One region of the Glutamicibacter arilaitensis Re117 genome, then DNA from elsewhere that is predicted to be linked to it. Evidence: riboswitches for the same ligand, from Rfam matches in the RefSeq annotation. Region 1 holds a riboswitch; each other region holds the start of a gene.

The links. Region 1 has a riboswitch for S-adenosylmethionine ahead of AARI_RS01695 (ABC transporter ATP-binding protein). Riboswitches for the same ligand answer to the same signal wherever they lie in the genome.
Region 2: another riboswitch for S-adenosylmethionine. It lies ahead of AARI_RS04000 (O-acetylhomoserine aminocarboxypropyltransferase/cysteine synthase family protein); the one in region 1 lies ahead of AARI_RS01695 (ABC transporter ATP-binding protein).
Region 3: another riboswitch for S-adenosylmethionine. It lies ahead of AARI_RS03410 (hypothetical protein); the one in region 1 lies ahead of AARI_RS01695 (ABC transporter ATP-binding protein).
Region 4: another riboswitch for S-adenosylmethionine. It lies ahead of AARI_RS18060 (flavin reductase family protein); the one in region 1 lies ahead of AARI_RS01695 (ABC transporter ATP-binding protein).

What each region holds. Positions count from the first base shown of each region.
Region 1 is NC_014550.1:269,190-277,152, forward strand. Features, by position in the region: gene acs (acetate--CoA ligase) at 1-613, opposite strand, end outside; gene AARI_RS01685 (ABC transporter permease) at 564-1,391, opposite strand; gene AARI_RS01690 (aliphatic sulfonate ABC transporter substrate-binding protein) at 1,398-2,420, opposite strand; gene AARI_RS01695 (ABC transporter ATP-binding protein) at 2,506-3,327, opposite strand; SAM riboswitch class I at 3,334-3,434, opposite strand; SAM riboswitch class I at 3,701-3,792, shown strand; gene AARI_RS01700 (acyl-CoA dehydrogenase family protein) at 3,808-5,139, shown strand; gene AARI_RS01705 (LLM class flavin-dependent oxidoreductase) at 5,193-6,596, shown strand; gene ggt (gamma-glutamyltransferase) at 6,673-7,963, opposite strand, start outside.
Region 2 is NC_014550.1:771,529-779,491, reverse strand. Features, by position in the region: gene AARI_RS04025 (flavin-containing monooxygenase) at 85-1,023, shown strand; gene purU (formyltetrahydrofolate deformylase) at 1,199-2,041, shown strand; gene AARI_RS04015 (hypothetical protein) at 2,044-2,409, shown strand; gene AARI_RS04010 (gamma carbonic anhydrase family protein) at 2,558-3,076, shown strand; gene AARI_RS19575 (hypothetical protein) at 3,142-3,453, opposite strand; gene AARI_RS04005 (cystathionine gamma-synthase) at 3,664-4,887, opposite strand; gene AARI_RS04000 (O-acetylhomoserine aminocarboxypropyltransferase/cysteine synthase family protein) at 4,884-6,197, opposite strand; SAM riboswitch class I at 6,286-6,376, opposite strand; partial or broken gene AARI_RS03995 (LysR family transcriptional regulator) at 6,609-7,551, opposite strand; gene AARI_RS03990 (DUF1852 domain-containing protein) at 7,674-7,963, shown strand, end outside.
Region 3 is NC_014550.1:640,318-648,280, forward strand. Features, by position in the region: gene AARI_RS03395 (DEAD/DEAH box helicase) at 1-138, opposite strand, end outside; gene AARI_RS03400 (LOG family protein) at 345-1,415, shown strand; gene AARI_RS03405 (VIT1/CCC1 transporter family protein) at 1,478-2,581, opposite strand; gene AARI_RS03410 (hypothetical protein) at 2,637-2,903, opposite strand; SAM riboswitch class IV at 2,920-3,033, opposite strand; gene AARI_RS03415 (cupin domain-containing protein) at 3,316-3,879, shown strand; gene AARI_RS03420 (hypothetical protein) at 4,017-4,433, shown strand; gene speB (agmatinase) at 4,735-5,721, shown strand; gene AARI_RS03430 (thiamine pyrophosphate-binding protein) at 5,721-7,364, shown strand; gene AARI_RS19550 (hypothetical protein) at 7,458-7,610, opposite strand; gene AARI_RS03435 (inositol monophosphatase family protein) at 7,747-7,963, opposite strand, start outside.
Region 4 is NC_014550.1:3,802,313-3,810,275, forward strand. Features, by position in the region: gene AARI_RS18050 (ZIP family metal transporter) at 1-126, opposite strand, end outside; gene dnaB (replicative DNA helicase) at 189-1,544, opposite strand; gene AARI_RS18060 (flavin reductase family protein) at 2,200-2,700, opposite strand; SAM riboswitch class IV at 2,794-2,909, opposite strand; gene AARI_RS18065 (long-chain-fatty-acid--CoA ligase) at 3,285-4,892, shown strand; gene AARI_RS18070 (PaaI family thioesterase) at 4,908-5,324, shown strand; gene AARI_RS18075 (hypothetical protein) at 6,066-6,362, shown strand; gene AARI_RS18080 (hypothetical protein) at 6,559-6,837, shown strand; gene AARI_RS18085 (dihydrofolate reductase family protein) at 6,932-7,522, shown strand; gene AARI_RS18090 (PQQ-dependent sugar dehydrogenase) at 7,530-7,963, shown strand, end outside.

The DNA.
Region 1 (7,963 bases):
TGGCCTTGGTGTCTTCCACACGGAACTTCAGCGCCTCGGCCGAGAACCCGCCGAAGACCAGCGAGTGGATGGCGCCGATGCGGGCGCAGGCCAGGGTGATGACAATGGTTTCGATGAGCACCGGCAGGTAGATCACTACTCGGTCGCCCTTGACCACGCCCAGGGATTCCAAGGCGTTGGCGGCCTGCGAGATGCGTTCTTGCAGGTTCTTGTAGGTCACAGCCACGCGGTCGCCGGGCTCGCCTTCGAAGTACAGGGCTACCTTGTCGCCGTGGCCGGCGGCCACGTGGCGGTCCGCGCAGTTCACCGCGGCGTTCAGCTTTCCGCCCAGGTACCAGGAGATTTGCGGACCGCGTTGGGCTGCTGGATCTGCCGGGAGGATCTGGCTGGTGGTGTGCCAGGGGGTATCCCAGTCAAGGAGGTTTGCCGCTTCGTCCCAGAATTCCTGGCGGGCTGCCTCGGATGCGGCTGCTGAGGTGTGTGCCAATTCGGTGGTCATTGCAAAGTTTCCTTGGGTTGGGTGCGGAAGGTTGTGTGATTTCGGCCGATGCTGCAGGTGGCTTTTAGGTCCAGCGCTTGATGGCCCAGCGTTCAGCCACGGAGAGCAGGGCATCGGTGATCTTGCCGAAGATAGCCAGCAGGACGATGGTCATGATCAGGCGATCCAAGCGGCCATTGTTCTGCGAATCGGTGAGCAAGAAGCCCAGGCCCATGGAGGCGCCGAGAAGTTCGGCGGCTACGAGGAAGAGCCACGCTTGGGCCAATGCCAGGCGCAGTCCGGAGAATATGGCCGGAACCACTGCTGGAAGCTGCACGGTGCGCAGCAGCTTCAGGCCCTTGAGGCCGAAGGAACGGGCGGCTTCAACGAGCTGGGCATCGACATGGCGCAAGGCCAAAGCGACGGTGGTGAAGACCGGGAAGAACGCGCCGATGATCACCAGAGTGACCTTCGAGTCTTCTCCGTATTTCATCCACAAAACCAGCAGCGGGACCCACGCTAGGGAAGGGACCGCGCGCAGCGCACTGATGCTCAGGCCCAAGAATGCGTCGGCCAGCTTGGACAAGCCGACCAGGGCGCCGAAGGCCAGGCCCAGCAGCGAGCCGAAGAAGAAACCGAGCAGGACGCGCTGGGTCGAGATACCGATATGCGGGCCGAGCTCGCCATCTTGGAAAAGCTCAACGGCTGCAGCCGCAACAGAGCCGGGCGTAGGCAGGGTCCACGGGGCAACGATTTCGGTGACGGTCACGTATTGCCACACGGCCAGTGTGAGAATCGGAAGAACCGATGCGAGCAACCACTTCGGTGCGCGCAAGATGGTGGCCGCGATTTCTGATTTCTGTCTGCCCGCGGGCTGGGCCTTGCGGGTTTGAGGCACGGTTGGAGTACTCATCGCTGATTATTCTCCGGAAATCTTTGTTGCATCGGCCTGGGTGGCGAACTGGTCATCGACCAGGGTCGCCAGAGCTTCATCGACCGATTCCTGCTTGGAGACATCGCCGCTGGCTACCAGGGTCGGGCCGATGTTGAGCAGCACGCTGGTGTACTTTTCGCTAGGTGCTGCCGGAACATCGAGGTTGGAGCGTTCTTCGATCACCGTGGTGGCAACCTCAGGCCCCAGGCCGGCCACGTCTGCGAGGATCTCGGCGGTCTCTTCAGGGTTCTCGGTAGCCCAGGCACGCGCCTTTTCGTAGGAGTCGACCACCAGCTGCGCCAGTTCCGGGCTTTCTTCGATGAAGTCTTCGCGGGCATTCAGCGCACCGTAGGTGTTGAAATCAAGGTTGCGGTATACCAGCGAGGCGCCGTCTTCTTCGGCGGCGGCCATGATCGGATCCAAGCCGCTCCAAGCATCAACCGAACCATTGGCCAATGCGGTACGCCCGTCGGCATGCTGCAGGTTCTGCAGCTTGATGTCGTCTTCGCTGAGCCCGGCTTCTTCCAAGCTCTGCAGCAGGAAGAAGTACGGGTCGGTGCCCTTGGTGGCTGCGACGGTCTTGCCCTTCAGATCCTTCACGGAGCTGATCTTCGAATCCTTGCCGATCACCAGCGCGGCCCATTCAGGCTGCGAGTACAACGCGATGGTCTTGATCGGCGAACCGTTGGAGCGGGCCAGCAATGCGGCCGAACCTGCGGTGGAGCCCACGTCGATTGCGTCAGCTCGCAGCGCTTCGTTGGCCTTGTTGGAACCAGCGGACTGGATCCATTCAACGCTGACGCCGGATTCCTTAGCAGCTTCGTCCAGCCAGCCCTTCTCCTTGAGCACCAGGCTCAGTGGATTGTAGGTAGCGAAATCGATGGACAGCGTCTTGTCCGCGTTGGCGGCCGTAGCGTTTTCGCCGGCGCAACCGGCAAGCGCCGAGGTGCCAAGCAGCAGGGCGGCGGCGGACAATGCGGTACGGCGGGTGAAGCGGTTCGAAAGCATAGAAAATCCTAATAATGTGCGTGCAAGTGAGGTGGAAACTAGCCACTTGGGATGAAAACTCCAAGGCGCCGTGAGGCGCATGGGGCTAGTGATTGGTGGGATCGACGCCCAGCAGGCGCAACAGATGTGCGCGGTGTGCGGCAAACTGGCTGTCGGTGTGCCGACGCGGTTGAGCGGCGTGCAAGGACAGGTCCTCGATGACGCTTGCGGCGCCGGTGGTGCCGGCGCGGCCCAGGACAATGACCCGATCAGCGAGCGTCAAGGCTTCATCCACATCGTGGGTCACCATCAAAACGGTGGTGGGGAACGACTTGTGGATGGACAGCAGCAGGTCTTGCATCTTCAAGCGGGTCAGTGCGTCCAGTGCGCCGAAGGGTTCGTCTAGGAGCAGCACTCCTGGGCGGCGGGCCAATGCGCGGGCCAGCGATACCCGCTGGGCCATGCCGCCGGAAATTTCCCGTGGGCGCAGGTGCGCTGCGTGGCTCAATCCGGTGAGCTCGATCAGTTCATCGATGAGCGTCTCGCCGGCGGACTTTTCAGTGCCTGGTGCCAGCCCGAGGGCAATGTTTTCGCGAACCGATCGCCATGGCAGCAATCGCGGTTCTTGGAAAGCGACGGCGCACAGATCGTTGATGCCGTTCACATCGTGGTTGCCCGTGCGGATGGAACCGGTCGACGGGTGGTCCAGGCCGGATACCGAACGCAGCAGGGTGGACTTGCCGCAGCCGCTGGCACCGAGGATCGCGACGACCTGGCCCGCGGTTATCTGCAAGTTGATAGCCGCTAGTACGGTGCGGCTTTCCTTCTTGGTAGTAAAGGTGCGTGAGACGTCGGTGAAGCTGACATCCAATGCACCAGAAGAGGCGGCGCTTGTCCCCGTTGGGGGCGCTGCGTAAGTAAGAGCCATGATTCATCTCCATCGTTCCTGGCGGTAGCACCGGCCTGCGGAGGGTAGTCCGTAGGTGGTTGCTGCGGCGTCGTAGAGCCAGATCTCTCGGCCGCTCGGGATGGTTACTCATCCATTACAGGCATTCGAACGAATTGAACGCAAATCTTGCGTAACATGAAAAATATTCGATAACTACGTCACATGTGGAGGATATTTCGTTATTTATTTCATTAGATGCGTGTTTGGGCGACATTCGCCAATTCTGTGCAAGTCATCTTCGGTCTCACCGGCAATAGGTCGCGCAAGTGCCGTCCAACCCCGTGCGCATCGCGAGACGAAATGTGACTTCGGGGCTTGGAATCGCACGATTGTTACGGCTACAAATGGATACGACCCATCCAGAGCGGCTGAGAGATCTGGCTCGAAGACGCCGCAGCAACCACCCCAAGCGCGGGACGGTGCTACCGCCAGGACCGATGGAAAGAATTGAGAATTTTGATGCCTATTGGCCATTCGCCCAATGCCGACGGACTGGACTTCAACCAGCTCAGTGATCCTTCGCAGGCCACCGCGCTGGAACTGGACAATTTCGAAGAACAGCTTCCGACAAGGCAATTGCTGAAAATTACGCCGGGACCTAGCGCGGATGAGCAGTACGACCGGCTCGCTGGAATTTTCCGTCCGGTGTTCTCCCAGATCGCTGCGAACGCCAAAGACCGCGACCTGAACCGGGTGCTTCCCTTCGAACAGGTGGGATTGCTCAATCGCGAACGCTTCGGCGCGCTGCGACTTCCTGTGGCAGACGGAGGCTACGGGGCCCGGCTGTCAGATGTATTCCGTTTGCTCATCGAGCTGTCCGAGGCGGACTCCCACGTCGGACAGCTGTGGCGTGCGCACATCGCCTTCGTGGAAAACGTGTTGGCGCTGGATGACGAGGCGCTGCGCACGAAATGGATCGCGCGCATTGCCGCCGGCCAGATCATCGGCAACGCCTATACCGAACGCGGGGGCAATGCCCTGGGCACCTTGAACACCGCAGCCAGCCTCGTGGATGGCCGCTGGGTCGTCGACGGCGAGAAGTACTACTGCACGGGCACCATCTTTGCCGACTGGACCACCGTTGCCGTGTCCCACCCGGAACTGGCCGGACGCCAGATTGCGGTAGTCTCCACCCAGCGAAGCGGCGTGAAGATCCTTGATGACTGGGATGGCTTCGGCCAGGGGCTGACCGGAACCGGGACCACCGAGTTCCGCCAGGTCCCGGTGGATTGCTTCATGCCGCAGCAGACCAATGACTCCGAAGCTGCCATCTTCCAGCTGGTTCTCATGGCGGTGCAGGCGGGCATCGCCCGCGCGGCACTGAACGACCTGCGCCGTGCGGTGCAGTCGCGAACCCGCATCTTCACCACCGGTACCGGTGTCCCTGTTTACCAGGAACCCCAGGTGCTGCAGCTGGTGGGCGAAGTATCAGCGGAATCCTTCGCTGCTGACTCCGTAGTCATCGGAGCGGTGCTTGAAGTCGAAGCGGCTCTGGGCGATCCGGGGTTGAACGATGAAGAGCGCTATGCGGTCTGCGAGCTTGCCGCCAACCGCGCGCAAACCGTGGTCCAGCCGTTGGCTATCGGAGTGACCAGCAAGATTTTCGACGGGCTTGGAGCTTCGTCGACCAGAAGCGGCTGCAATCTGGACCGGCACTGGCGCAACGCGCGGACCATTGCCACGCATAACCCGGCGATCTACAAGGCACGCATCGTCGGGGACTACGAGATCAACGGGGTCCAGCCGCAGCGCCTGTCAGTTACCGGCGAAGACTCGACCCATCGGGCCTAGGGCCTGGCACAGACCAGCAACAATTCACTTAACCGATTTACGGGGGCACAACAATGAGCGAGAACAAGCGCGAGATCCTATTCAACGCATTCGATATGAACTGCGTGGTCCACCAGTCACCGGGCTTGTGGCGCCACCCGGATGACAAGGCATCGACCTACAACACCCTGGGCTACTGGACCCACCTGGCCAAGGTGCTGGAAAAGGGCAAGTTCCACGGGCTGTTCCTGGCAGATGTGCTGGGTACCTACGACGTCTACAAGGGCACCAATGTGACCCCGCTGAGCTCCGGCGCCCAGGCACCGGTCAACGACCCGATGATGCTGGTCTCGGCTATGGCCGCCGTGACCGAGAATCTGGGCTTCGGCGTCACTGCCGGCACCGCCTATGAGCACCCGTACGCCTTCGCCCGCCGCCTGGCCACCTTGGACCACCTGACCAATGGACGGGTGGGCTGGAACGTGGTTACCGGCTACCTGCCATCGGCCGCCCGCAACATGGGCCAGGAAGACCAGATGGAGCACGACGAGCGCTACAACCACGCCGATGAGTACCTCGAAGTGGTCTACAAGCTGCTCGAAGGCTCGTGGGAAGACGACGCGGTGCAAAACGACAAGGAAACCGGGATCTACACCGACCCGGGCAAGGTGCACCCGATCAACCACGAAGGCAAGTACTTCAAGGTTCCGGGCATCGCCATCACCGAGCCTTCCACCCAGCGCACCCCGGTGATCTACCAGGCCGGCGCTTCCAAGCGCGGCACCGAATTCGCGGCGTCGAACGCCGAGGCGATCTTCGTGAATTGCCCTACCCGCGACCTGCTCAAGGAAGCGGTTGCCAAGATCCGCGACGCCGCTGAGGCCGCGGGCCGTGGCCGCTACGACATCAAGGTCTTCGCCATGCAGACCATCATCACCGGCGAAACTTCCGAACTTGCCCAGGCGAAATTCGAAGACTACGCCTCCTACGTGGATATCGAAGGTTCGCTGGCACTGCTTTCGGGCTGGACCGGCATCGACATGTCCGTCTACGGGCCAGACGATGTCATCGGTGACGACGTGAAGTCCAACGCCATCCAGTCCTCGGTGGAAACCTTCAAGAAGGCCAGTGGCGATACCGGAAAGCCATGGACCATCCGCCAGCTGGCCGAATGGATCGGCGTCGGCGGATTCGGTCCGGTCTCCGTGGGCTCGGGCGCCGAGGTAGCCGAAAAGCTCATCGACTGGGTGGAGCACACCGACGTTGACGGCTTCAACCTGGCCTATGCCGTCACCCCGGGCACCTTCGAGGACGTCGTGGAGTACGTGGTTCCCGAACTACAGGCCCGCGGGGTCTACAAGACCGACTACGCCGAGGGCTCGCTGCGCAACAAGCTGTTCGGCGAGGGCGATCGCGTGAAGGACACGCACCGCGCCGCGAAGTACAAGGTGGCCAACCGCTTGGCTCCTCAGGCGTAGAAACCTAGCCAAAGAGCACACGGCGGCCTTGGGCAACGCGTTAGATGTTGCCCAAGGCCGCCGTGTGAGTATCTGGCTAGTCGATCGGTTCCAGCACCATCGCTGAACCGCCACCGCGCCGCGAAGGCTCGGCTGCGGCTGTGAGCGTGCCATCGGCAGCGATTTCTACCGCTTCAACCGCACCGATTTCCGCCTGCGGGGTGAAGGAATCCCCGGCCGCAGTGAGCTTGTGGCCAAAGGCTTCCAGAGCTGCGCCGTGCGCGTCGATGAACTCCGGTTCCGCCGTAACAGCTGCCGTATTGCGCTGGGAGGCGCGCGGTGCGGCAATGGCCTGGCTGATGTCCATGCCCAGATCAATGCGGTTCACCAGCGTCTGCAATACGGTGGTGATGATGGTTGAACCACCGGGGGAGCCAATAGCCAGCACCGGCTTGCCATCCTGCAAAACGATGGTTGGCGTCATCGATGAACGCGGGCGCTTGCCCGGATCGATGCGGTTCGGATCTGCCGGATCGTACACCGTGGAGAAATCGGTCAGCTCGTTGTTCAGCAGGAAACCGCGACCGGGAACCACCATGCCCGAACCACCGGTCTGCTCGATGGTCAACGTGTAGGAAACCATGTTGCCCCAGCGGTCAACGACCGACAGGTGGGTGGTGGAGATATTCTCCGTATCCTGCTCTGCCACCGGTTCACCGGTGTCTGCAGGGCATCGGCCATCATAGTTTTCGACATCGCCAGGGGCCACTGGCTTAACCGCAGCCTGTTGCGGATCAATAGCGCACGCCCGATCCGCACCGAACAGCTTGTCGGTCAAGGCCTGGGTGGGGACCTGGACAAATGCCGGATCACCCACGAACTTTCCTCGGTCGGCATAGGCCAGCGCAGTGGCCTCGAAATAAAGGTGCAAGGCATCGGGCTCATCCATCGCTGAGAGGTTGAACTCAGAAAGGATATTCAGCGATTCGCCGATGGTCGTTCCGCCGCTGGAAGACGGGGCCATGCCGAAGACTTCGTAGCCGCGGTAATTCACCGTTGTCGGAGCTTGCTCCACCACTTCGTAGCCGGCAAGGTCCGCGGTACTCAGGGTTCCTGCAGGAACCGGGAGAGTAGTGTCATCGCTGGTGGGCGGCGCCTGAACGCTCTGGGCGATTTCGGTAGCCAATGGCCCTTCGTAGAAACCGTCAAGGTCTTGCTTGGCCAGCATTCGGTAGGTGGCGGCGAGATCTGGATTCTTGAAAATAGTCCCGACCTGGGGAGCATCGCCGCCGGGCAGGAACAATTGGCTGGTGGAGTCGAACGCGTTGAAACGTTCCTTGTTATCCAGCGTCTGTTCGCGGAAAGTCTCGTCAACTACGAAGCCGCGC
Region 2 (7,963 bases), 500 kb from region 1:
CACGATTAGCTCCCTGGTGGTTACCCACCTAACGCCAGTCACGCGTTCCAGTGTAGCGAAAATGGCTTCGGGAATGACTTTGAAGTGCGCAGGGTTACCTTGAGCGTGTACTCGACAATCGTGATCGGCGCAGGGCAAGCCGGGCTTGCCGCCGCCTACCATCTGGCCAAGCGCGGCATCGACTTCCTGGTGCTCGACGCGAACCCTGCACCAGGCGGGGCCTGGCAGCACCGCTGGGACACCCTCACGCTGGGCGACGCGCATCATATCCACCCCTTGCCCGATTTCCCGCTTGAGGTGCAGGATTCCACCCGACCGGCCTCGGACGTGGTGTCCGAATACTATGCGGAATACGAACAGCGCTTCGCGTTGCCGGTACGCCACGGCGCACCGGTGACCTCGGTGCAGCAGGACGGCGAGCACTTCGTGGTGCACGCCGATGCCGATTACCGGGCGCGCACCATCATCAACGCCACCGGAACCTGGTCCAATCCGTTCTGGCCGGTCTACCCCGGGCATTTCGATGGTCCGCAGGTGCACACAAATGGCTTCGTCTCCCCACAGCAATTCGCCGGGCAGCGCGTGTTGGTGGTCGGGGCCGGCGCCAGTGCCACCCAGTTCATCGTGCAGTTGCGCGCTGCCGGCGTGGATACCCTGTGGTCCACGCGCAGCGCACCGGACTGGCGCGAGGTTCCCACCGGAGCCGAATGGGGCCAGGAAGTGGAGCGCCAAGTCAACGAGCGCACCAGTGCGGGACTGCCGCCGAAGTCGGTGGTGGGCACCACCGGGTTGCTGCTCACGCCGGCGATGCGTGCAGGAATCGTTTCCGGTGCACTGGTCTCGCGCGGGAAGATCGACCATCTGGAATCAGAGGCGGTGGTCTTCACCGACGGGTCGCGCGAGAAGATCGATGCGATCCTGTGGGCCACCGGTTTCCGCCATGCCCACCGGCATTTGCGCGACCTGAAGCTGCACACACCGCGGCCGGCGGCATCCTGCTGGAGGACGGGGTCGCGGCGGTAGAGGTGCCGGGGCTGTTCTTCGTCGGCTATGGCGCCTCGGCTTCGACGCTGGGTGCTACCCGGGCTGGGAGGAAGGCGGCGCTGGCGGCCGCGCGCTATGTGCAGCGGATGCCGGTGAGCGCAACGTAGCTCACGGAATTGGCAGAACATCGCTGGCGGGCGCTACCTTAGAATCCATGAACCAGTACATCGTCACCCTATCTTGCATCGACCGCCCTGGCATCGTCCACGCCATTTCCGGAGGTCTGCTGGGTGCCGGTTGCAATATCACCGAGTCCCAGCAGTTCCTCTCGCCGGAGACCGGCACCTTCTTCATGCGCATCGAGGTCGCCACCGAGCAGTCGCTGGCGCAGATCCGCGCGGGGCTCGCGCCCATCCGCGATGACTTCCACATGTCCCTCCGTGTGGACGATGGCGCCAAGCGCACCCGCACCATGATCATGTGTTCCAAGGCCGGGCATGCGCTCAATGACTTGTTGTTCGCCCAGCGTGCCGGCACCTTGGCCATCGATGTGCCGGTGATCGTCTCCAACCACCTGGATCTGAAGCCGATGGCCGACTTCTACGGGGTGGACTTCGTGCATCTGCCGGTGACCAAGGAGAACAAGTCCCAGGCCGAGGCTGAGCTGCTCAAGCTCGCCGAGGACTACGGCATCGAACTGGTGGTGCTTGCCCGCTACATGCAGATCCTTTCGGATTCGCTGTGCGAGCGCATGGAAGGCCGGGTCATCAACATCCACCACTCCTTCCTGCCCTCCTTCAAGGGCGCCAAGCCGTACCACCAGGCCTATGCACGCGGCGTGAAGCTGATCGGTGCCACCGCGCACTACGTCACCGCGGACCTCGACGAAGGTCCGATCATCGACCAGGAAGTCACCCACGTCTCGCACACTCGCACCGCCGAGCAGCTCGTTGAGCTAGGGCGCAGCGTGGAAGGCCGGACGCTGACCCGCGCCGTGCAGTGGCATGCTGAGCATCGCGTGATGCTCGACGGCCAGCGCACCATCGTCTTCTCGTAGGCATGGATTATGCAGCAATAGCCGTCGTCGCCCTGCTGATTGCCGCCTCGGCGTGCTGGCCTTTGCTCAGGGCATCTGGCAAGCGCCGCAAGGCCTTGAAGGCCCAGGCGCCGCAGCTGCCAGAGCACCATCGGCCGCGCTACCGGCAATCTCTCGCCGGAGATCCGCTGGCTTACCCTCTGGCCATGAGCAGCAGTTATGCGCTGTGCCGAGATTCGGACACCGCACGCTCGTTCTGGCGGGCGCAGCCGGACAGTGCGCTAGATGGTGCCCACGACGCGCATCGGACGCAGGTGTTCACCGGCGCCGAGGGCCTTTTGCGCAGGTGGCTTTCGCCGCACCGGTACCGGCTAGCCAGCTGCTGCTAGCAGCCGCGCAGGAACTGGGCCCGACTTTGCGAGCCGCCGAGGAGGACCTGGAATGGCAGCGCGCGCTACCGGCCGCGGCCCGCACGCGGACTTGAGATCTTCGGTAGCGAACTCGCCGTTGCAATGCTTGGCCATTACAGTAGGTGAAATGACGCACATCATTACCATTGACGGCGCGACCCCGAAGGTCGGCCAGGACGTTTTCGTAGCACCTACCGCCACCTTGAGCGGCGATGTCGAGCTGGCTGACCGTGCCAGCGCCTTCTATGGCGTCTCCGTGCGCGGCGATTCGGCGCCGATTCGTGTGGGTGAAGGCACCAACTTGCAGGACAACGTCGTGCTTCACGCCGATGAGGGTTTTCCTTGCACCCTGGGTGCGGGCATCTCGGTGGGCCACTCGGCCGTGGTGCACGGCGCCACCGTAGGTGACGGCTGCCTTGTGGGCATGAGCGCGACCATCATGAACGGCGCGGTGATCGGCGAGCAGTCGCTGGTTGCTGCAGGTGCACTGGTGCTGGAAGGCACCCAGGTTCCGCCGCGTTCCCTCGTTGCAGGTGTTCCGTCCAAGGTCCGCCGCGAACTGAGCGATGAAGAAGTCGCCGGGTTGAAGACCAACGCTGATCACTATCTCGTGCTGGCAGCCAAGCATCTGGAAGCCAACGCCTAGAGTTTGCGAGGTTCTGGAAGCGCACTGCTTCCAGGACCTTTCGCTTTAAGCATTGTGCGTGCTGCTCATGGCTGGGCGATTTCGACGTCCAGCAACCCAGCACGCCACTTCACCGTGGTCTCCTCCGCCAATGCTTCGGCCTCCAACCCTTCGGCCGGAGTCATGAAATAGGTGTTGATCCGCAAATTCTGCGCCGGATCCAACCCCGGCGGCAACAGCACCATCGGCCGGCTCCCAGGGATCTTCACCGCCTGGAACAACCCGCAATGCCTGGCCGTATGGTGAATCAAGCAATTCAACACCGCAGACTTGATATCAGTGCGCCCGCCCTTCTCCCACGGATCCAGATGATCCGTTTCGCACCTCTGCGCCGGCATGCTGCACCCGGGATCGGAACAGCCTCGATAGGCTGCCCGGAGTGCTCGGACTTGTGCCTTAGACCAAGTCAGCGAGGTTGATCTCGGCGCGTAGCTGAGCCTCGATATGCTCGATGAGCCGATTGAGAATTCCGATCATGATTCCACCCTTCCCCAACTACTATTCTCCAGGGAAGGGGCGCGCCGCCCGATCATCGCGGACCGAAATGATCAGGCGTTTTCTAGGGCCTTCTCGCGCACGACGGCGGGCTTGTGTACCGGCTGGGTCGCCCGGGCGGCGGCCAGGCCGCGTTCCAGATCAGCAATCAGGTCGTCGGCTTCCTCGATGCCCACCGAGAGGCGGACCAGGTTGGCCGGGATTTCCAGCGGGGTGCCGATCAGCGAAGCATGGGTCATTTCGCGCGGATAGCAGACCAGGGATTCCACCCCGCCCAGGGAGACCGAGAGCTGGAAGTACTCCATGGATTGGGCGAAGGCGCGGGCGGCGGCTTCATCAGAGAGCTGCAAGGAGAGGATCCCGCCAAAGCCGCGGCCGGCCGCGGACTGGGATTTGGCCAGCTCGTGGCCCGGATGGCGTTCCAGTCCCGGGTAGTAGACGCGGGTGACTTCGGGCTGGTCATCGAGCCAGCGGGCCAGGGTGGAGGCGGTAGCCCCGTGGCGTTCCATGCGCAGGCCCAGGGTCTTCAGCCCGCGGGCGGCCAGGTAGGAATCCTGCGGACCGGAGACCGCTCCCCCGGCGAACTGCTGGTAGCCCACGGCTTCGGCCAGGCTCTGCCCGCGGTGCAGGTGGTCGGCCACGATGACAGCGCCACCGAGCACATCGGAGTGCCCGCCGATGTACTTGGTGGTGGAATGGACCACCGCGTGGGCGCCGAAATCCAGCGGCCGCTGCAGGTACGGGGTGGCGAAGGTGTTGTCCACCACCAGCAGGGCGCCGTGCTCGGCCGCGATGGCTGCCCAGCCGGCCAGGTCGGCGATGCCCAGCAGCGGGTTGGACGGGGTCTCCACCCAGAGCAGCGCGGTGTTCGGGCGCACCGCGGCGCGCACCGCATCCAGGTTGGTGATGTCCACCGCGGAAGAGGTGATCCCCCATTTGCCGTGCAGCTTGGAGATCAGCCGGTTGGTGCCGCCGTAGCCGTCGGCGCCCAGGATGATGTGGTCGCCCGGTTCCAGCACTGCGCGCAGCAGTGCGTCTTCGGCGGCGATCCCCGAAGCGAAGGAGAAGCCGGCGGCGCCGCCTTCCAGCGCGGCGAGCTGGGATTCGAAGCCGTTGCGGGTCGGGTTGGAGCCGCGCGAGTACTCGTGCCCGGCGCGCAGCACGTTGATGCCGTCCTGGATGAAGGTGCTGGTCTGGTAGATCGGCGGGATCACCGCACCGGTGTGCGGATCCTTGTGCTGGCCGGCGTGCACGGCCAGGGTGTTGAAGCCGCTCATGCGAAACTCACTTCCTTGGTGCCGGCGGTGGCCTGGGTTGCGGCCAATGCAAGATCCAGCGATTGGGTGATATCTGCGAGCAGGTCGGCGGGGTCTTCCAATCCCACCGACAGGCGCAGGGTGGAGGTGTTCAGGCCGGCGTCGGCCAGCTGCTGCTCCGAGAGCCGGCAGTGCGTCATGGTCGCCGGGTGGGAGACCATGGTGCGGGTGTCCCCCACATTCGCGGCCAGGGAAATCAGCTTGAGCCCGTCGATCACCGGGGAAACCAGGGATGGGTGGGCCAGCTCGATGGCCAGCACGCAGCCGGTGCCCTTCGGCGCCAGCGCCCGGGCCAGCTCGTGGCTGGGGTGCTCGGGCAACGACGGGTGGTGGATGGCGGCAATGCCCGGATACTCGGCAAGCGCGTCGATCAGCCTGGTGACGCTGCGCTGCACGTGGGCGGCGCGCACCGGCAGGGTCTCGATGCCTGCCAGGATGCCCTGGGCGCTGGCCGGGGCCAGGGTCGGGCCCAGGTCGTGCAGGAACTTGGAGCGCACCAGCATCGCGTAGGCGGCCGGTCCGTGGCGCTCAAGCAGCGACGTGCCATTCAGCCGCACCCGCGGGGCGGCGATCTGCGGCCAGCGGGAGGAATCGGAGAAGTCGAAAGTTCCCGAATCCACCACTACCCCGCCGAGCACCGAGCCGTGCCCGGCCAATCCCTTGGTGGCCGAGTGCACCACGATATCCGCACCGAGTTCCAGCGGGCGCACATTCAGCGGCGTGGCCAGGGTGTTATCGACAACCACCGGGATGTTGCGCTCGTGCGCGATCGCCGCAATGGCCGGGATGTCGGCCACGGTGCACAGCGGGTTGGAGACCGACTCCAGGAAGAACGCCCGGGTGTCCGACTCAATGGCAGCGGCCCAAGCGGACGGATCGGCCTGGTCGACAAAGCTGACGCGGATCCCGAAGTCCGCGAAGGTGTCGGTGAACAGGTCCACGGTGCCGCCGTAGAGCGAGGAGGAGGCCACGATGTGCTTGGGTCCCTGGGTCAGGGCAAGCAGGGACAGGGCCACGGCGGCCTGCCCGGTGGCGGTGGCCACCGCGTGGGCCCCGCCTTCCAGGGCGGCCACGCGCTGTTCGAGAATCGAGACGGTGGGGTTGCCGGTGCGCGAGTAGGTGAAGCCGGCCTGGCGCAGGGCGAACTTCTCGATCGCTTCGGCATGCGATGCGAATTGGTAGGCCGCGGAATTGTGCAGTGGCGGCAGCATCGGGCGGAAGTCTCCGCTCGGGCGGTACCCTGCGTGCACCGCGTCGGTTTCCTGGCTCATGGCTCCTCCTCGTTTCTCTGCGAGGGAGTGCACCGATTGGCATCGTGCGGCGGCACGAAGCACAGTACGCAAAAACGCGTTCGGAACTGCTCCATCGTTCCTGGCATTAGCACCTTTCGGTTTCCCGATGGTTGCTGCGACGTCAACGAGCCAGATCTCTTAGTCGCTCTTGATGGTTTGTTGTTCCTCCATGGTTGGCCATGGGCCGCAAACGGTGCAAGCGTTATCGGGCGGCCGGCTTCATACAAGGCCGCCAGGCTTCATATGACTTCTCGTTGTCATGATGACGCGGTGACCGGCAGCACTTTATGACGCGAAGTTTTGAGATGAATCGGCGTGATGTAGAGGTTTTGCTGGAAGTTTGTGACGATGTGCCGGTGCTCGGTGACCGGGAGTTACGCCACTGGCGGCTCAGCCGAGCACTTCTACCCCGAAGCTGGCGACCACGGTGCGCACTTCTTGCAGGTAGCGCTGGGCCTGGTCGGTGAGCGGGATGGCGGCGTGGTCGATCCAGCCGATTTCGATGCGCTCCTCGATGGCCAGCGGGATGGCCACGATGGAGGGGGTCCAGCTCGTCGCTGATGATGCCGGTGGAGATCGTGTACCCGCCCAAGCCGATCATGAGGTTGAAGATGGTGGCGCGGTCCGAGACCTGGATTTCGCGCTGGCTGGAGCGCGTGGAGAGCACCTCTTCGGCGAAGTAGAACGAGTTGTTCGCCCCCTGGTCGAAGGTCAGCCGGGGCAGGTCTTCGAGGTCTTCGAGCGTGACCTGGGTACGGGTGGCCAGCGGGTTGCTGCGCGAGATGAAAATATGCGGATCGGCCAGGAACAGCGGGTGGAAGACCAGCCGGGATTCGCGCAGCAGCTTGTCGATGACCTTCCGGTTGAAGTCGTTGCGGTACAGGATCCCGATGTCGCTGCGCAGCGTGCGCACGTCCTCGATGATCTGCTCGGTGCGGGTCTCGCGCAGCGAAAACTGGTACTCCTCGGCCCCGCTGGCCTGCACCATCCGCACGAAGGCATCCACCGAAAAGGAGTAGTGCTGGGTCGAGACGCCCAGCAGCCGCCGGGCTGAGGGTCGGCCGAGATATCGATGTTCAAGAAGCTCCACCTGCTCGAGCACCTGCCGGGCGTAGCCCAGGAATTCTGCGCCTTCGGCGGTGAGTGTCACTCCCCTGGCCGAGCGCATCAGCAAGGTGCGCCCCACCCGTGATTCAAGTTCCTTCATCGCTGAGGACATGCTGGGCTGCGCGACGTAAATGAGGTCGGCGGCAGCCGAGATCGACCCCTCCGAGGCGACCGCCACGAAATAGCGAAGTTGCTGCAGCGTCAATCCATTTGTTCCCTGTACCATAGCCAGAGTCTATATGAATCCATAGTTATATCGAGTTACCCGATATCAAGAATCTCCCTGCATGATTGACGCATCGACTTCCCCTCGGCCTGCCCAGGCCTCCCAAATACAGATTGGCCATCATGGCAGACGCATTAAATTTCAGCATTAGCACCACCAGATTCGACGAGAATTACTCCCCTTCGACAAATTCGCGAACCACGACAAACTTCGCTAATTTGGCACGCGGAGAGCGCCGCGAAGAGAACCTGCGCAATGCCCTGACGATGATCAACCGCCGGTTCAATTCCTTGGCTCACTGGGACAATCCCCAGGGCGACCGTTATTCTCTGGAATTGGAAATCATTTCCGCAAATGTGCATTTTTCTGCCGATAATACCGACAAGCAATTTCCTCTTTTAGAAGTGCTTGA
Region 3 (7,963 bases), 370 kb from region 1:
TTGGGCGTCTTCGTCGAATTCCACGTCAACCACGGAATTTTCTTCTGCAGCCAGGGTCTTTCCGTAGAAGAAAGGCGCGTTGCCCAGAAAAGCCAGTAAATGGCGGGCATCAATGGTTGGTGGAACAGATTCACTCATCCTCTCATCGTTTCACGTTCAGGGCCGTGGTGAAAGTTGAAGAGCTTTTCTGTGAATAATCACTATCTGTGACGTAGCGTGTAGCTATGTCCCAAGTGTGGCCCTACCTTCCAGCACGAGCGGTGAACATAACATCGCTCGTTGAGTTCGATCGGCTTGCAGCCGAGGCGTTGGCATCTCACCGCGCCCGCGGGAAAAATTGGCGCGTGCACCGCGTTGATCTGCGCGAACGGGATACCGTGCTCAAATCCCTGGACCTTTCCGAAGCACTGTTCATTGATTGCCAATATTCCTCCCAAGGCCAGCAGATCGTGCAAGCCACCGGCGGTCTATGCATGAGTTCGGGGTCCGAGCTGCCCTTTGAAACTGGTGCCCGGGATTTGTATTCAGCCGATGAGCTGTACTCGGGAATTCGGACCCAGACCTACGAACATGTGCCTGATGCGAAGATCTACGCGTACTCGCAACAGCATGTCGCGGTGAACGGCAATAGCGATGACAGTGCGCTGTCCAAGACGTTGCATGATCACCATATTGGCCAGGCGCTGGTCTCAGCGGTGTATGAAGGCATGTTCCAGGACACTCCGATCATCGGGGTGATGGGCGGCCACGCGATGAACCGCGGCACTGTCGAGTACGCGCGAGCTGTAGAGCTGGGGCGGATGATTACCCGGGCGGGCTATGCGGTGGCTACCGGCGGTGGGCCTGGCGCAATGGAAGCGGCCAATGCTGGAGCGTGGTTGGCTGACTATGAACCAGAGGACATCACTACGGCGTTGCGGATGCTGGCCGAGGCGCCGGATGCGATCCACCAGCGTACCGGTTGGGCAAGAACTGCGTTGATGGTCAAAGAACGCTTCCCCAGCCAGCGCCAGTCCCTTGGCGTGCCGACCTGGTTTTACGGTCATGAGCCGCCGAACCTGTTCGCCACCGGGATTGCCAAGTTCTTCACCAATTCCATTCGCGAAGCTATTTTGCTGGAGCAATCCAATGGAGGGCTGGTTGTCCTGCCGGGGGCCGCTGGCACGGTGCAGGAAATCTTCCAGGACGCCTGCGAAAACTATTACGCCACTGGGGCCCGAGTGGTGCCGATGGTGCTCATTGGCAAGGACTACTGGACCAAGGACCTGCCGGCGTGGCCGTTGCTGCAAGCACTGGCCAAGGAGCGGGTCATGGAGCAGAAGATCGCGCTAGTGGATACGGCCGAAGAAGCCATGGCGTTCATCGAATCCATGACGACGCTGCGCCGGCGCACCCGGCATCCACAGGGCAGCTGAATCAGGCATGGAAAATGCCGGTACAGGCGAAGCTGTACCGGCATGCGCAAGGTGTCGGGCCGCTAGCTGACGCTGACGTCGAAGATCAGGCCCAAGCAATAGGTGACGGCAGCCGCTCCCCAGCCGATGGCCAGCTGGCGCAGGCCTCGTTTGAATGGGGACGCGCCGGAGAGCAAGCCGACGATGCCGCCGGTAATCATCAAGGCGATGCCAACCAGCACCACGGAGATGATGACTGCGCTCAGGCCGGATAGGCCGAAGATATAAGGCAGGATCGGCACAATAGCGCCGGACGCAAAAAGGAAGAACGAGGTAGTGGCCGCTCCGGTCGCCGATCCCAGCTCTTCATGTTCTTTTTCAAGTTCTGCGCTGCGGCCTTCTGGGTTCAACGAGAAGCCGGGATTGCAGTCACAGGTGAACATGCCCATGCGTTCGGCCGCACGGTGCTCGGCATCCTCATCGCTCATTCCTCGGGCCTTGTAGATCAGCAGCAGCTCGTTGGCATCGAGGTCCAGGTTCGGGGCTGCAGTGAGCGTGACCTGGGTTGGGCGCGAAGCGGTCAGCAGCTCGCGCTGGGAACGTACTGAGACGTATTCGCCAGCGGCCATGGACAGCGCACCGGCCAGCAAACCAGCAACGCCGGAGAACAGCACGAAGGTTGCCGAGACACCGGTGGCGCCGATACCCATGATCAGCGCCAGGTTGGAAACCAGCCCATCGTTGGCACCGAAGACCGCGGCGCGGAAGTTGCCTGAAAGACGTGCGCGGCCAGCGGTAGCCAGCGCACGGACTACTTCCTCGTGGACCTGTTCGTCGGCTGCCATCTGTGCGGTGGCATCCTTGTCATCACGGTAGGGGGAGCTGCTTTCCGAGCGCTGGGCCATGGCCAGCACGAACACCGAGCCCAAGTGCAGTGCCAGGAAACGCAGCATGGTGCGGCGCAAGGATGGACGAACGTCTTTGACGTGTCCGCCGAGCTTGGTCCGCCAGTGTTCTTCGTGGCGTGTTTCGGCTTCGGCCAGGCCTAAGAGGATCTGCCGTTCCTGCCCGGTTTTCTTCTCCGCGAGGGCACGGTAGATGGCCCCTTCGGCGATTTCGTCGGCGAGGTATTGCCGCCATCGCTTAATCTGAGTTTTGCTTGGTTCGCTTGCTGAGTGCTGTGACATCGTGAAGATGACTCTCCTAGTACATGGAGTTTCCCAATGAAACCCGTGGGTCGGATCAGCTACCCAGTTTAGTCAGGGCTCCGTTGCTTGGGAATTTGGCAAGGCTAAAAGCAAATTTCTTGCCTGCAGGATCTGCGATTGCTGGCACTACGAGCAGCAAATTTGATGTTTCCGGGTCGAAGATCGGCCGTCTCACGCCCCGGGCAAGGAGTCGTTCAAGCCGCAGCGGATCCGCTACATATCGGATATGCCAGTGGCCTTCGGCTTTGAACTGCACCTGTCCGGTCTGGCGGTCGATGATTGGCAGGATTGGATACGTCATGGGGCTGCATCTCTCTGGCGAGCTCTTGCCCGTGCAACTGTTGATGCGCGGACCGCTTCCTCATCCGAACCACCCATGAACTTGGGGTTGGTGTGCGGCCAGTCGGAGCTTGGCGCCGCATCTCGTGAAGCAACAATTCTGATGCTACTGCCGGGGTGGGGACTTGAAGAAGTCATGGGGCGAAATATGACTGCCGCTTCGCTGCTGGAACCAGATGCAGTCGGCACACCAGGCCATCGAGCTGTTCACGACTCATAGGCAGTTCCCTAGGCATCTTCGGTGGGGTGAACGGGGCAGAATGAATGCCGATAGAGATCACCGCGTGTTTACCATTGGTAAACTTGCTCCGCAGGCCTTGAAACCGAAATGGATTGGGCTTTGCCGCTATGAGAATCGTCGATGGAGCCAAACGATGAAAACCTTGCCAGTTGAACCAACCGGTGCAGCGATCAATATTGGCGCGCGGCTGCGCGGGGTGCGCCAAACCCAGCGCATGACCATTGACCAAGTCGCCGAGCTTTCGGGACTGACCAAGGGCTTCCTCTCACGCGTCGAGCGCGACCTGACCAGCCCGTCGGTCTCGACCCTCTTGCGGCTGTGCGAAGTACTGAGCATTGAAGTCGGTACGCTCTTTGAAGTTCCGGAAACCAAACTTGTGCGACTGGAGCAGGCTCCTCGCGTTTCCCTCGGCGGTGATGGCATCACGGAGCAGCTGGTTACGCCTCGCAGCGAAAAGCGGGTGCAGATGATCCGTGCCGAGATCGCGCCGAAGGGCACCGGCGAAGCGGAACTGTATTCGGTGGATTGCGAGCTGGAAGTGCTGCATGTGATTGGCGGCAGGTTCGTGCTCGTATTACCTGATCAACGAGTGGAACTCGAAGCTGGCGACACTATAACTTTCCCCGGCCGTGAGCCGCACAGCTGGGAGAACGAGTCCGACCAGACCGCCGTGGTTACCTGGACGCTGATTCTCTAGTTGTCCGTCTCCAGCTTCTGTTCTGGAGGTGGGACAGTCCCTGCGCAGCCTTGCGTTGGCTGGTGGGCCGGCAAACCGCGTATTCTAGAAGCATTGCGTTGATTTGGGCGCTGGGATCGATAAGTGATGGGAGAGGTGTGAAAACACGGGAACCGACCACAACGCATGACCAATTGCGCAGCATCAGCTGGTGGGCTTCGATACTTTTCGGTGTCCTTGTCGGCACCACCCTGACCTGGATCCGCACCCAGCGCAATTTCTTTTTCATCGGCGCTGCGATTCTGGCGATCGTGATCGTGACCATCGGGGTGCGCACGATTCGCCGCCGCGCACGCTTCCCACTGATGGCCCAAGCGCATACCTCGTGGGTCTATATGTTGTGGACCGGGGTCTTGCTGATCTTGGCTGGACCAGTTCAGCTGGTGTACGTAGCCGATGATCTTTCTGAACTGACTATCAAGTCACTGATCATGTCCGCAGGTTTTTGCCTAGGTATCCATGAGGTCGATCGTGCGCTGGTTAAAGCCAGCAAGAAGCACTCTGACGAGAGCTGATCATCTTCATTGGGCGAAATAGCCTGAAATATAGTCAAAACTCCAAGACTTTGGCACCACGCGCTGGAAGTGCTTGCCCAGCAGAATCGTAGTTCTGCCAGCTGAACGCCAAGAACATAGTTGAAGCGAACGCCGCCACCCAATCCCGGGTGGCGGCGTTCTACATTTCTCCTGGATTCTTGTGGCGGAGGAAGCCTGATCTTGACGTGATCCAGCAGACAAAATAGCATAATAGAAAACTGAAGTTTCGTATTAGACAACTCTGGCTTTTGTGCTGTTGTGTCTTGGGGAGGAAGTTGCGATGAAGGAAATCCGTATCGAGGAAAATGGTCGTCTAGGGCCCATCAATGCTGCGATGATTCCGCGCTATGCAGGAGGCGGCACCTATGCCCGGCTTCCACGACTGGACCAAGTGGAGAAAGCCGACATCAAGATTGTCGGAGTGCCGTTTGATACCGGTGTTTCCTATCGTCCCGGTGCCCGCTTTGGTGCCAACCACGTACGTGAATCCTCGCGCCTGATCCGCCCCTACAACCCGGCGACAGATACCTCGCCGTTTGCGCAGAGCCAGGTGGCTGACGCAGGGGACATGGCGGTTAACCCGTTCAATATCAATGAGGCCATTGAAACCATTGAACACGAGGCACTGGAACTGACCAGCGATGGCTCCACCCTCGTCACCGTTGGTGGCGACCACACCATCGCGCTGCCCTTGCTGCGTGCCGCTTCGCAGCGCGCTGGAGCACCAGTTGCCATGCTGCACTTCGATGCGCACCTGGATACGTGGGATACCTACTTCGGCGCTGAATATACGCACGGCACTCCGTTCCGCCGTGCTGTTGAAGAAGGCATTTTGGACACCGAAGCAATCTGCCATGTCGGCACCCGCGGTCCGCTATACGGCAAAAAAGACTTGGAAGATGACAAGCGTTTCGGCTTTGGCATCGTGACCAGCTCCGATGTCTACTACCAGGGCGTACGTGAAATCGTGGACAAACTGCGCGATCGCATTGGCAATCGCCCACTGTACATTTCGGTGGACATCGACGTGCTTGACCCGGCTCACGCCCCGGGCACCGGCACCCCGGAAGCCGGCGGCATCACCAGCCGCGAATTGCTTGAAATCCTGCGCGGTTTGCGTGGGCTGAACATCGTTGGTGCAGATATCGTTGAAGTCGCTCCGGCCTATGACCATGCAGAGCTGACCGGTGTGGCGGCCTCGCATGTCACCTATGATTTGATCAGCCTGATCAGCGACTTCCGTGCCAGTAAGGGAATGAATAGCTAATGAATGAGCAACCTCAACGCAATGGCGGGGACCTGGTCATCGAGACCCTCACCGCACTCGGTGCTAAAACCGTGTTCGGCATCCCCGGGCAGCACGCCTTGGGCCTCTTCGATGCGCTCTCGCGCTCAAGTTTGGATTTCATCTCCTCGCGCGTCGAGAACAACTCGGCGTTTGCCGCCGATGGCTACTCCCGCGCGACTGGCGAAGTAGGTGTCCTGTTCCTGTCCACCGGCCCCGGCGCATTGACCTCGCTGGCGGGTTTGCAGGAGGCCTATGCCACCGGTGTGCCCATGGTCGTCATCGCCAGCCAGATTCCATTGGACGGCTTGGGTGCTCGGCGCAAGGGCATGCTGCACCAGCTCGATGACCAGAAGGCCTCGGCCGCCAACGTCACCAAGTTCCAGCAGACCGTGCATCACGCTTCGGGGATCCCCTCGGCTATCCAGGACGCGTGGGCACGCGCGATCACCGTGCCGATGGGACCAGTCTGGGTTGAGGTGCCACAGGATGTCCTGCTCGCCCCGGTCATGGTTCCTCCGGTACAAGATGCTCTGGCCGAAGCCTATCCGCACCCGCCGCGTGAAGAATTGATTCGTGAGGCCATGCGCTGGCTAGCCGATGCCAAGCGGCCAGCGATCATCGCTGGCGGCGGGGTACGCCGTGCTGGCGCCCAAGCGGAACTGCTGGCCGTGGCCGAGGAACTGCAGGCTCCAGTGCTGTGCAGCCCTGGCGGCAACGGAGCCTTCAGCTGGGACCACGAACTGTCCCTGCAATCCTGGGCTGAAGACCGCTTTGTCTCGGAAGTCATGGAAGACGCCGACGTGCTGATGGTGATCGGTTCGGCTCTGGGCGAGGTGACGAGTAATTACTTCACGCTCGAACCGCGTGGCAAGATGATTCAGATTGATGCCGAACCGCGTGTCCTGGAATCCAATACCCCGGCCTTGGGCATCCGTGCTGATGCACGCGAAGCGCTGAAATTCTTGGATGAAGAGATGCGCGCGACCGGCTTCAAGGCCCAGGCTTCCTGGCATGGGCAAACCCCACAGCAGGTAGTAGCCCAAACGCTGGCAAAGGTGCAGGGCCGCCTGGATGCGCAGGACTTGGCCAAGGAACGGAAATTCATGGCGGACATCCGTGCCGCTGTTCCTTCCGAAATGCAGACCTTCTGGGATATGACCATCGCTGCCTACTGGGGATGGAGCTGCTGGGACGCCAAGGACGGTGAGTTCCACTCCGCCCAGGGCGCTGGTGGCCTAGGCTTCGGATTCCCCGCCGCAATCGGTGGGGCCATCGGTTCCAAGCAGCGCGTGCTGGCCGTCAGCGGGGACGGTTCGTCGATGTACTCCATCGCCGAACTGGCCACCGCCAAGCAGCATCAGGCGCCGGTCACATGGCTGATCGTTGATGATGGCGGATATGGCATCCTGCGCGAATACATGGAAGGCGCCTTCGGGAAGGCGACTGCCACCGAGCTTGCCCGTCCGGATTTCGTGGCGCTGGCACAATCCTTTGGCATCCCTGCTCAAGCCGTCGAGCCAGAAGACATCGGAACCGCGCTCGCCGAGGCCCTGAAGTCTGATGGGCCGAACGTCATTGTGGTGCGCACGCTGCTGAAGATGTTTGCGCCAACCCACTTGTAAAACAGCCAAGCACGAAAGCGGCCTCGGATCTGTTGCTCTGATGAACAATGAATCCGGGGCCGTTGTGGTTATTGGAAAAGCGAACAGTTCCTATCAGTGGGTGAAGTGGAATACCACGCCGAAGAGTACTGTCGAAACGCCCAAGCTAATGCCGATGAGCAGTGGCTCCCAGTCCAAGGACTGTGCTGCCAACATCACTGCGAAGGAAACAAAAAGCAGAACTGCTCCGATTCCTCCCAGGATCACCCCTCCGCCTCCATGATGCCGCACTGCGGAGTGTGCGGTCCGGTGAAATAGTGGTTCCATGTCGCCATAGTACGTCCGAAAGTAGCCAAAGCCGAGAGCTAGGGCGAACTACTTTGCTATTGTCAGACTTGTTGGCTTAGATGCTGGCCCGCAGCTGATGAATTTGTTCGGCGGCGGCTGCTAGCGAAGGGTAGTTGGCGCCTGGTCCTTGGGCGATGAACCCTGGACATTGGTGATCTGCCAGGCCCGGTTGTCCGTAGGACAGTCCGCGGAAGGTCCCCTTGGCCATGCGTATCAAGTGCGCTCCGGCAGCCACATCCCAAACCTTGGTATCGAACCCGATGCTGGCATCG
Region 4 (7,963 bases), 330 kb from region 1:
GCCGAAAGCCATGATGGCGCTGACCCAGATCTTGGGAATCTTCAGCCACCACGCCGCCGCCGAGCCCAGCAACAGGGCCGAGCCGGCCACCGTTCCCCACAGCAAAGCCTGCATAGAATCGAACATGGCACCCACTATAGCCAGCAATCAGCTGGCTATAGTGGGTGCCATGCAAGTCCTGACTGGGATTAACCCTCGTTGGACATGTTGTTGAAGCGCGAGTAGTGGCCCTGGAAGGCCACCGTAATGGTCTTAGTCGGACCTGCACGGTGCTTAGCGATAATTACGTCTGCTTCGCCCGGACGGTTTTCCTTGTCGTAGACGTCGTCGCGGTGCAGCAAGATCACCATGTCGGCGTCCTGCTCGATCGAGCCCGATTCACGAAGGTCCGAGATCATCGGCTTCTTATCAGTCCGCTGTTCCGAGCCACGGTTCAACTGCGAAAGTGCAATCAGCGGAACGTCGAGTTCCTTGGCCAGCAGCTTGAGGTTACGCGAGAATTCGGAAACTTCCTGCTGGCGTGATTCCACGCGCTTGCCCGAGCTCATCAGCTGCAAGTAGTCCAAGACAATCATGCGCAACTCATTGCGCTGCTTCAGGCGACGGCACTTGGCGCGGATTTCCATCATGGACATATTCGGAGAATCATCGATGAACAACGGGGCTTCGTTCAATCGACCCATCGTGGTGGCAATTTTGGTCCACTGGGCATCCTCGACAGAACCCTTGCGCAGATCTTGGAGCTGGATAGATGCTTCGGCGGAGAGCAAGCGCATCGCAATTTCATTGCGGCCCATTTCCAAGGAGAAGAAGACGGTAGCCATATTGTGCCTGATGGCAGCCGAACGGGCGAAGTCCAAGGCGAAGGTCGACTTGCCCACTGCAGGACGTGCGGCGATGATGATCATCTGGCCGCCCTTAAGTCCCTGGGTCAGTTCATCGAATTCGTAGAATCCGGTAGGTACGCCGGTAATGCCGTCACCAGCATTCGCCGCATTCTCAATTTCATCGACCGTATCTTCGATGATGTCCGAGAGGCGCACGTAGTCTTCACTGTTGCGGTTTTCGGCAACCTTGTAAACCTCTGCCTGGGCTTCGTTGACGATGGCGTCAACTTCACCATCTGGCGAATAACCCATCTGGACAATGCGGGTACCTGCGTCGACCAATCGGCGCAGCACAGCACGTTCACGCACGATTTCTGCGTAGTACCCTGCGTTGGCTGCAGTTGGAACCTGCTGGATGAGGTTATGCAGGTATGCTGCACCGCCAATGCGTGAAATCTCTCCGCGCTTGGTCAGCAAGTCGGCAACTGTCACCGCATCAGCTGGTTCGCCGCGACCATAGAGGTCAACAATCGCCTCATAGATGGATTCGTGGGCCGGGCGATAGAAGTCGGTGCCACGGATGGCTTCGACCACATCAGCAATGGCGTCCTTGGAGAGCATCATGCCGCCGAGGACCGACATTTCGGCCTCAACATCCTGTGGCGGCTTACGCCCTGCGTCGGATTCTCGTCCTTCATAAACCGGCTCAGCACTCATTGCAGACACTTCCATCCCTATTGACCCGCTGAGAAAAATTCTCCCTGCCTCATGGCAACGCTCCATCATGTCAGTCGACACGGACATTTGGATATTAAGCGCCTGTGGATATTTCTCTCCCAAAGCCAACAGTAGGGGTGTTATTAACAGGCGTAAACCTCATTATCCACAGAATATGTGGATAACCACGCTGTACCTGTGGACGTCCCTGTTCACTGTCTGGGGAGAACTCTGTGGATTACCCCACTTTGTACCTATCAAACTGGATGTGACTAGGCTTTTTCGGTTTACACACCTGTGGACAGAAAGTATATTCATTGAAGGTCACGGCATCACGCCCAGAGTTATCAACACCCAAAATCACCCAGTTTCCGGGGTTTTTCGCTCCTTGTGCACATTTCCCCACCCCCAGTCCACAGTTCTGTGGATATCCTTGTGGATACTCGAAGTTTCACAAAACCCTTAGTCATCCCGGATTAAATTCATCCGAATACGTCAAAACCGTGAATAGTCCACAATCGGCGGCCCTCGTACCCCAGGGTCCGGTGGATAACTTATTGTGCGTAACGGTGAGGCGAACAGGCGCGCGCTTAAAACAAACAGCGCCGACTGGATCAACTAAATGAACCAGCCGGCGCTGAAAGCTAAGAGGGTTTTATACCAGTTCAGGAACTGGCAGCGAGTGGAACTGCGAATCATGGAAGATCTGTGGCAGGTGCCCTGAGGTGCGATGCCCATGAACTTCCAAAAGAACTACCCAGTGATCGCCTGCTTCGACTTCGTTGTAGATTGAGGTCTCCAGCCAAAGCGTGGAATCGTCAACAAAGAGCGCACCCTGATCTGTGCCGGTGGTTTCGATACCGCGGAATCGATCGCCATTCTTCGAAGCAATCTGCGCGCAAACACCGTCATTGCGTTCACTGAGCACCGAGACACCAATGCGACCAGCGTCGCGCAGCTTGGGCCAGGTGTTCGAGGATTTCTGCACCGCGAACATTACCAATGCAGGTTCAAGGGAAACGCCAACGGTAAACGATGAAGCGACAATGCCGGTCTTCTCGCCGTCCAATTCAGCACAAAGGGCGGCTACGCCCGAGGGGTGCTGAGCGAATACCTTGCGTAGGGTCAACGGGTCAAGTTCAAGATTCAATGACATGGCTCGATTCCTTCGGTCTTGCCCACCGCGCAGTAGCTCGCAAGCTAAGGCTTCTTGTTACCCGAAGCCGCTTGAGCTGAAATCCCGCGCCGTGTGCGGTACTTGTTCCAGCACATTTGTGTGGAACCGAATCCTCACCTGGAGCACCCCACTACCGTTGAGAGGGTTGCCGATCAGCAAGCCAGGGCTTATAGCTGATGCTCTTGATTCTGATTAAAACGATATGGCCCATGACGAAGAAGCGTCAAACATTTCACTTCGCAAATCGCAATATTTAAAGAAATGTTCGATTCAACCCGTCACTAGCGCGCATTTGGCAGTCTTTTATTCGTTGAATGACGTTGTCGCTAGAACCTTCCGGCCGACGAGCGCAGCAAGGCCCCGCGACCGCCGAATCGGCATGAGATCAGCATTCTTCCGGAAACTAGAGCCCTGCCGCGAATTCCCTACCGCCCACCGTAATGAAACTTGGTTTCTCCGCATGACGCCGAGGTTCATGCCATTATTGGTCACAGAGTGCGTTGAGTCACACTCCTGCTTAATGTTGACCGTACCCGCGATGACGATTGAGGAATAGCCACACCATGGTAGAGATTCAGGCCAACCATTCAGAATTGACCCCACTGCGCTTCCTGGAACGCACCGCCGAGGTCTACCCGAATAAAAGCGCCGTCATCCATGGAACCCGCAGCTATTCCTATAACGAGTTCGAAGCACGAGTGCACCGCTTTGCCCAAGCGCTCAAAGCACGCATTGAGCCCGGTGACCGCGTCGCCGTACTGGCGCCGAACACTCCAGAGATGCTCATGGCGCACTACGCCGTGCCGCTGGCCGGTGGCGTGCTCATTGCCCTGAACACCCGGCTTTCGGCCCACGAACTGCAGTACATCGTTGATCATTCTGAGGCGAAGCTGATGCTCGCCGATACCGAACTGCTGGAAAACGCCGAGACCCTGCGCCGGGAGAACCCGACGCTGGATGCCCTCATCGAGATCACCGATGACCAATATGACGGAGCACGCCCAAACGTCCAGGTCGATGCCACCCTGGATGAGCTGCTGGCCGAAGCCTCCGATGAAAAGCTTCCCTACGCGATCGCTGACGAACGGGCTCCGATCACCCTGAACTACACCTCGGGCACCACCGGCAAGCCCAAGGGCGTGCTCTACTCGCACCGCGGCAGCTACCTGAACTCCTTGGGCGAAGCGCACCACCAGGGCTTCACCGCACAAACCCGCTACTTGTGGACTCTGCCGATGTTCCACTGCAATGGCTGGTGCACCCCGTGGGCGGTCACGGCGGCCGGTGGCACCCACCTGAGCCTGCGCGGGGTGCGAGAAGATGCTGTTTGGGATGCCATCGAGAATCTGGGGACCACCCACCTGTGCGGCGCCCCGACCGTCTGCTCCATCATCGCCGACTCCACCCGCGCCCACCAGCTCGATTCCCCGCTGCGCATCACCACCGCAGGCGCTCCCCCGTCACCGGCAATCATCTCCAAGCTGCAGAAGCTGGGCATCGAGGTCGTCCACGTCTATGGGCTCACCGAGGTCTACGGGCCGTACACGGTCTGCGAGTACCAGGATGAATGGGATGAGCTCGATGGCCCGGGCCGGGCCGCGAAACTGGCACGCCAAGGCGTTGGCATGATCACCGCCGAGTCCGCGCGCATTGTTGATGAGAACATGAACAATGTGCCGGCGGATGGGCAGACCATGGGTGAAATCGTGCTGCGCGGCAATAACGTCATGATCGGCTACTACCGCGACGAAGCGGCCACCGCCCAAGCTTTCCATGGCGGCTGGTTCCACACCGGCGACCTCGGCGTCATGCACCCGGACGGCTACATCCAGGTGCGCGACCGGGCCAAGGACATCATCATTTCCGGCGGCGAGAACATCTCCACCATCGAGGTGGAACAGGCCCTCGCGTCGCATCCAGAGGTGCTGGATCTTGCAGTCATCGGCGTCGCCGATGAGAAATGGGGTGAGCGTCCGGTGGCTTATGTCATCCGCGCCAGCGGATCCACCCTGGATGCCGAAACCCTGATCGGCTTCGCCCGCGAAAAGCTGGCCGGATTCAAGGTGCCGCGCACCATCGTCTTCCCGCAGGATCTGCCGCGCACCTCCACTGGTAAGGTGCAGAAGAATGTCCTGCGCGCCCAGGCGCTCGAAGACAGCACAACGAACTAGCCCGAGGACCAGTAATTGGATAAGCCAGCACCACGGATTCCCGACAAGACCAGCCGATTCAGCGCAAGCATCGGATTGGAATTCGATGAAATCACTGCCACTGAAGTACGTGCCCACGCGACGTTGGACGAGAACCACCACACCCCGTGGGGCGTGGTCCATGGCGGCGTGTACGCCTCGATGATCGAGAGCGCAGGGTCGGTTGGCGCCAGCTATGCGGTGGCCGAACGCGGGCAATTCGCCGTCGGAGTGCATAACGCAACCGATTTCCTGCGCCCATCCACCGGGGCGCGGGTCCAGGTGGTCGCCACCGCGCTGTTCCAAGGGCGCACCCAGCAGCTCTGGGAGGTCATCATCACCGATGAAGCCACCGGCAAGCAGCTCTCCCGTGGCCAACTGCGTACCCAGAATGTGGATCTGCCCAAGGGCTAAGGCATCCCTGCAGATGGGATTCGACTACGCGGCGTTCAAGGCACCAGTTCCGACACCACAAGGTTTAAGGAACGACGTAGAAGCCTGCCTCTGCACCTAGTTTCTCTTGCCGTAGCTTTCGAACGTTCAATCACACGTTAGGTTTACCCGTCAGCCCCTAAGTAGCAGCAACGGTGCCTCACGAAACCCAAACACCCAACAACGTATCGACGAAGGCGTGGCTTCGACACCTGGGTACACGACAAGAATGCCTTGGGTTTGCGAATAGAAACGGCGACGGACGCATGCCCGTTTGGGTTAATTAGGTGCGGTCCATGACATGGGATCGTTCAAACTGCAGTCGCCTTGGATCCATTTCGTCATTCGAACAATGGGAACTACGGTTCGCGAGGATGCTTGGCATGCTCTTGCGAGCATGCCCTGCTCAAGGGCTTCATGCAGAACGCATATAAGATGCGGACCAAAGGAACCCCGACCTTGGACGGGCTAGTGAGCAGGCACCAATTCAGTCACTTCGTTCGTCAGCGTACCGACCGTTGGTTTTAATGCCCCGTGCAACGTCACCGGCTTTCTAGTACTGAGGCTCACCGAGCACCATACTTAAGTATGATTCTTTTGAAAATACCCTTTTGCTAGTATGAATATAAGAAATCATCAAGATGTTCAGTTTCCGCTTGGTGAAGTATGAGGTGCGCGCAGCACCAAGATCTACAACCGCTACACGAGCTGCACGGGAGAAGAATGCTGAAATACCTCGGTCTTTCTAACAACGACCCTGGCGATACTTTGCCCATGTGGCACGGAGTCGACAAGAAGAAACGAGCTTTGGCGTTATTAGCATCAGTCCTCCTTGCCTCGGCGATGTTCTTCCTAACGTCTTGGCTACTCTCGGATGCCCCTAAGACCAGCTTCACAAAGTATGTTCCTGTCATGTTTGCTGCATTAACTCTCTCGCTCTCAACTGTGATTGCGGAACGTTCGCTTGTGCGCGCTCCGGGAAAATCTGAGCAAGACCAGCTTGAACAGTGGAAAAATTAGGTTCATTCTTTAGTTCTAGTCAGACCGTATTTCAGTGTTCTTGAAGAGCGTTGCATTGCGGCGCGGCTTCGCAGCTGCTCTAACTGACTCACAGAGGAACAGAACGCACCATGGCCAGTTCCGTGAGCTTTTGGTTCACATGCTGTTTCTGCAATCCACTGAAGTAGTCCGAACAACATAGGAAGAAGTTGCGCAAATGAATGTCTCCGCAGGCAAACTCGTCGGCAAATGTCCGCTATGGACTTGGGTAATGATGGGATTGGCGCTTGCTTCTGCCCTGGCCCTTATTGACTGGGAAAATACGGGGGCAGCAAAGCCATTCTGGATGTTCCTCCTGCCCACTGCCTTTGGATTATTGGGCGGCATCATCGCTGCGCTAAAGAAGAGCTATGGTTGGGCCCTGATCTCCTTGGCATTCGGCTTGCTGGCTGTGCAACTGCTCTCCGTCGTGGTCACATTGGTCCAGGGTCCATAGCGGTTCCCTGAGAATCCCGAGTAACTGCTTTTCTCGCTGCGAGCACGGGCGTACGGTAGGTGGCATCTACCGCCCGAACTTCAGGAGGTTCGCCGTGAGTGCGACCTATACCTTCGATGTATTCAGCAGCCTTGATGGCTTCGGCAGTGCCGGAAGCGATTGGGGCGGCTATTGGGGAAAGCAAGGACCGGAGCTGCTGGCCCATCGGCTCGAACAATATACGCAGCCATGCCGCATGGTGTTCGGGGCCAACACTTTCCGCCTGTTCAGCCTCTTCTGGGAAGAAATCGAAGCGAATCCCGAGGTTGAAGACGCGTGGGGCGTGGCCTTGCACGACAAGCCTGCCACCGTCATCTCCACCACCTTGGAAGAGCCGCTGAAGTGGCCCAATCCCACACTGGAGCGCGCTGATGCGCTGGAGGTCGTCGCGCGGCTGAAGGAAACCTCGGATGTGCCCCTGCGCTCCCACGGAAGTTTGGCCATGAACCATTCCCTGCTCGCTGCAGGCTTGGTGGACTTCATCCAGGTGACCATCTTCCCGGTGCTGACCGGCCACAGCGGCTCCGCTCCAGTACTTGGCGGGGTGGACGACTATGACTTGGAACTTGTCAATTCCAAGTTGCTGGATGGCCGGATACAGGAATTGACCTACCGCCCGTCACGCCATCAACCGGCACACAGCTAGCAGCACCATGCGGCGCAAACTCGTTCCTTGGGTAGTCGCCGGCATGCTCATGCTCAATGGGTGTACTGCACCGACGGCCAGCGACCAGCCGGGCAGCTCGCCAGCTCCCCTGGCCACGGGACTGGAGGCGCCCTGGTCAATGGTCTATGCCCAAGGCAGCTTGCTGGTCAGCGAGCGGGATTCGGGACGGATCCTGGAAATCCTGGATTCCGGGCAGCATCGCGAAGTAGCTCGGGTCGATGGGGTGGCAGCCCAGGGCGAGTGCGGGTTGCTCGGCTTGGCCTTCCTCGCCCCCGATCAGTTGTATGCCTACTCCACTACGGAATCAGGCAACCGCATCCAGCAGTTCACCGTGCAGGGCAGCGCTGGAAGCCTTTCGCTCTCATCCCCGCGCACGCTGCTCGACACCTTGCCGTCGGCGAGCATCCACAATGGCGGGCG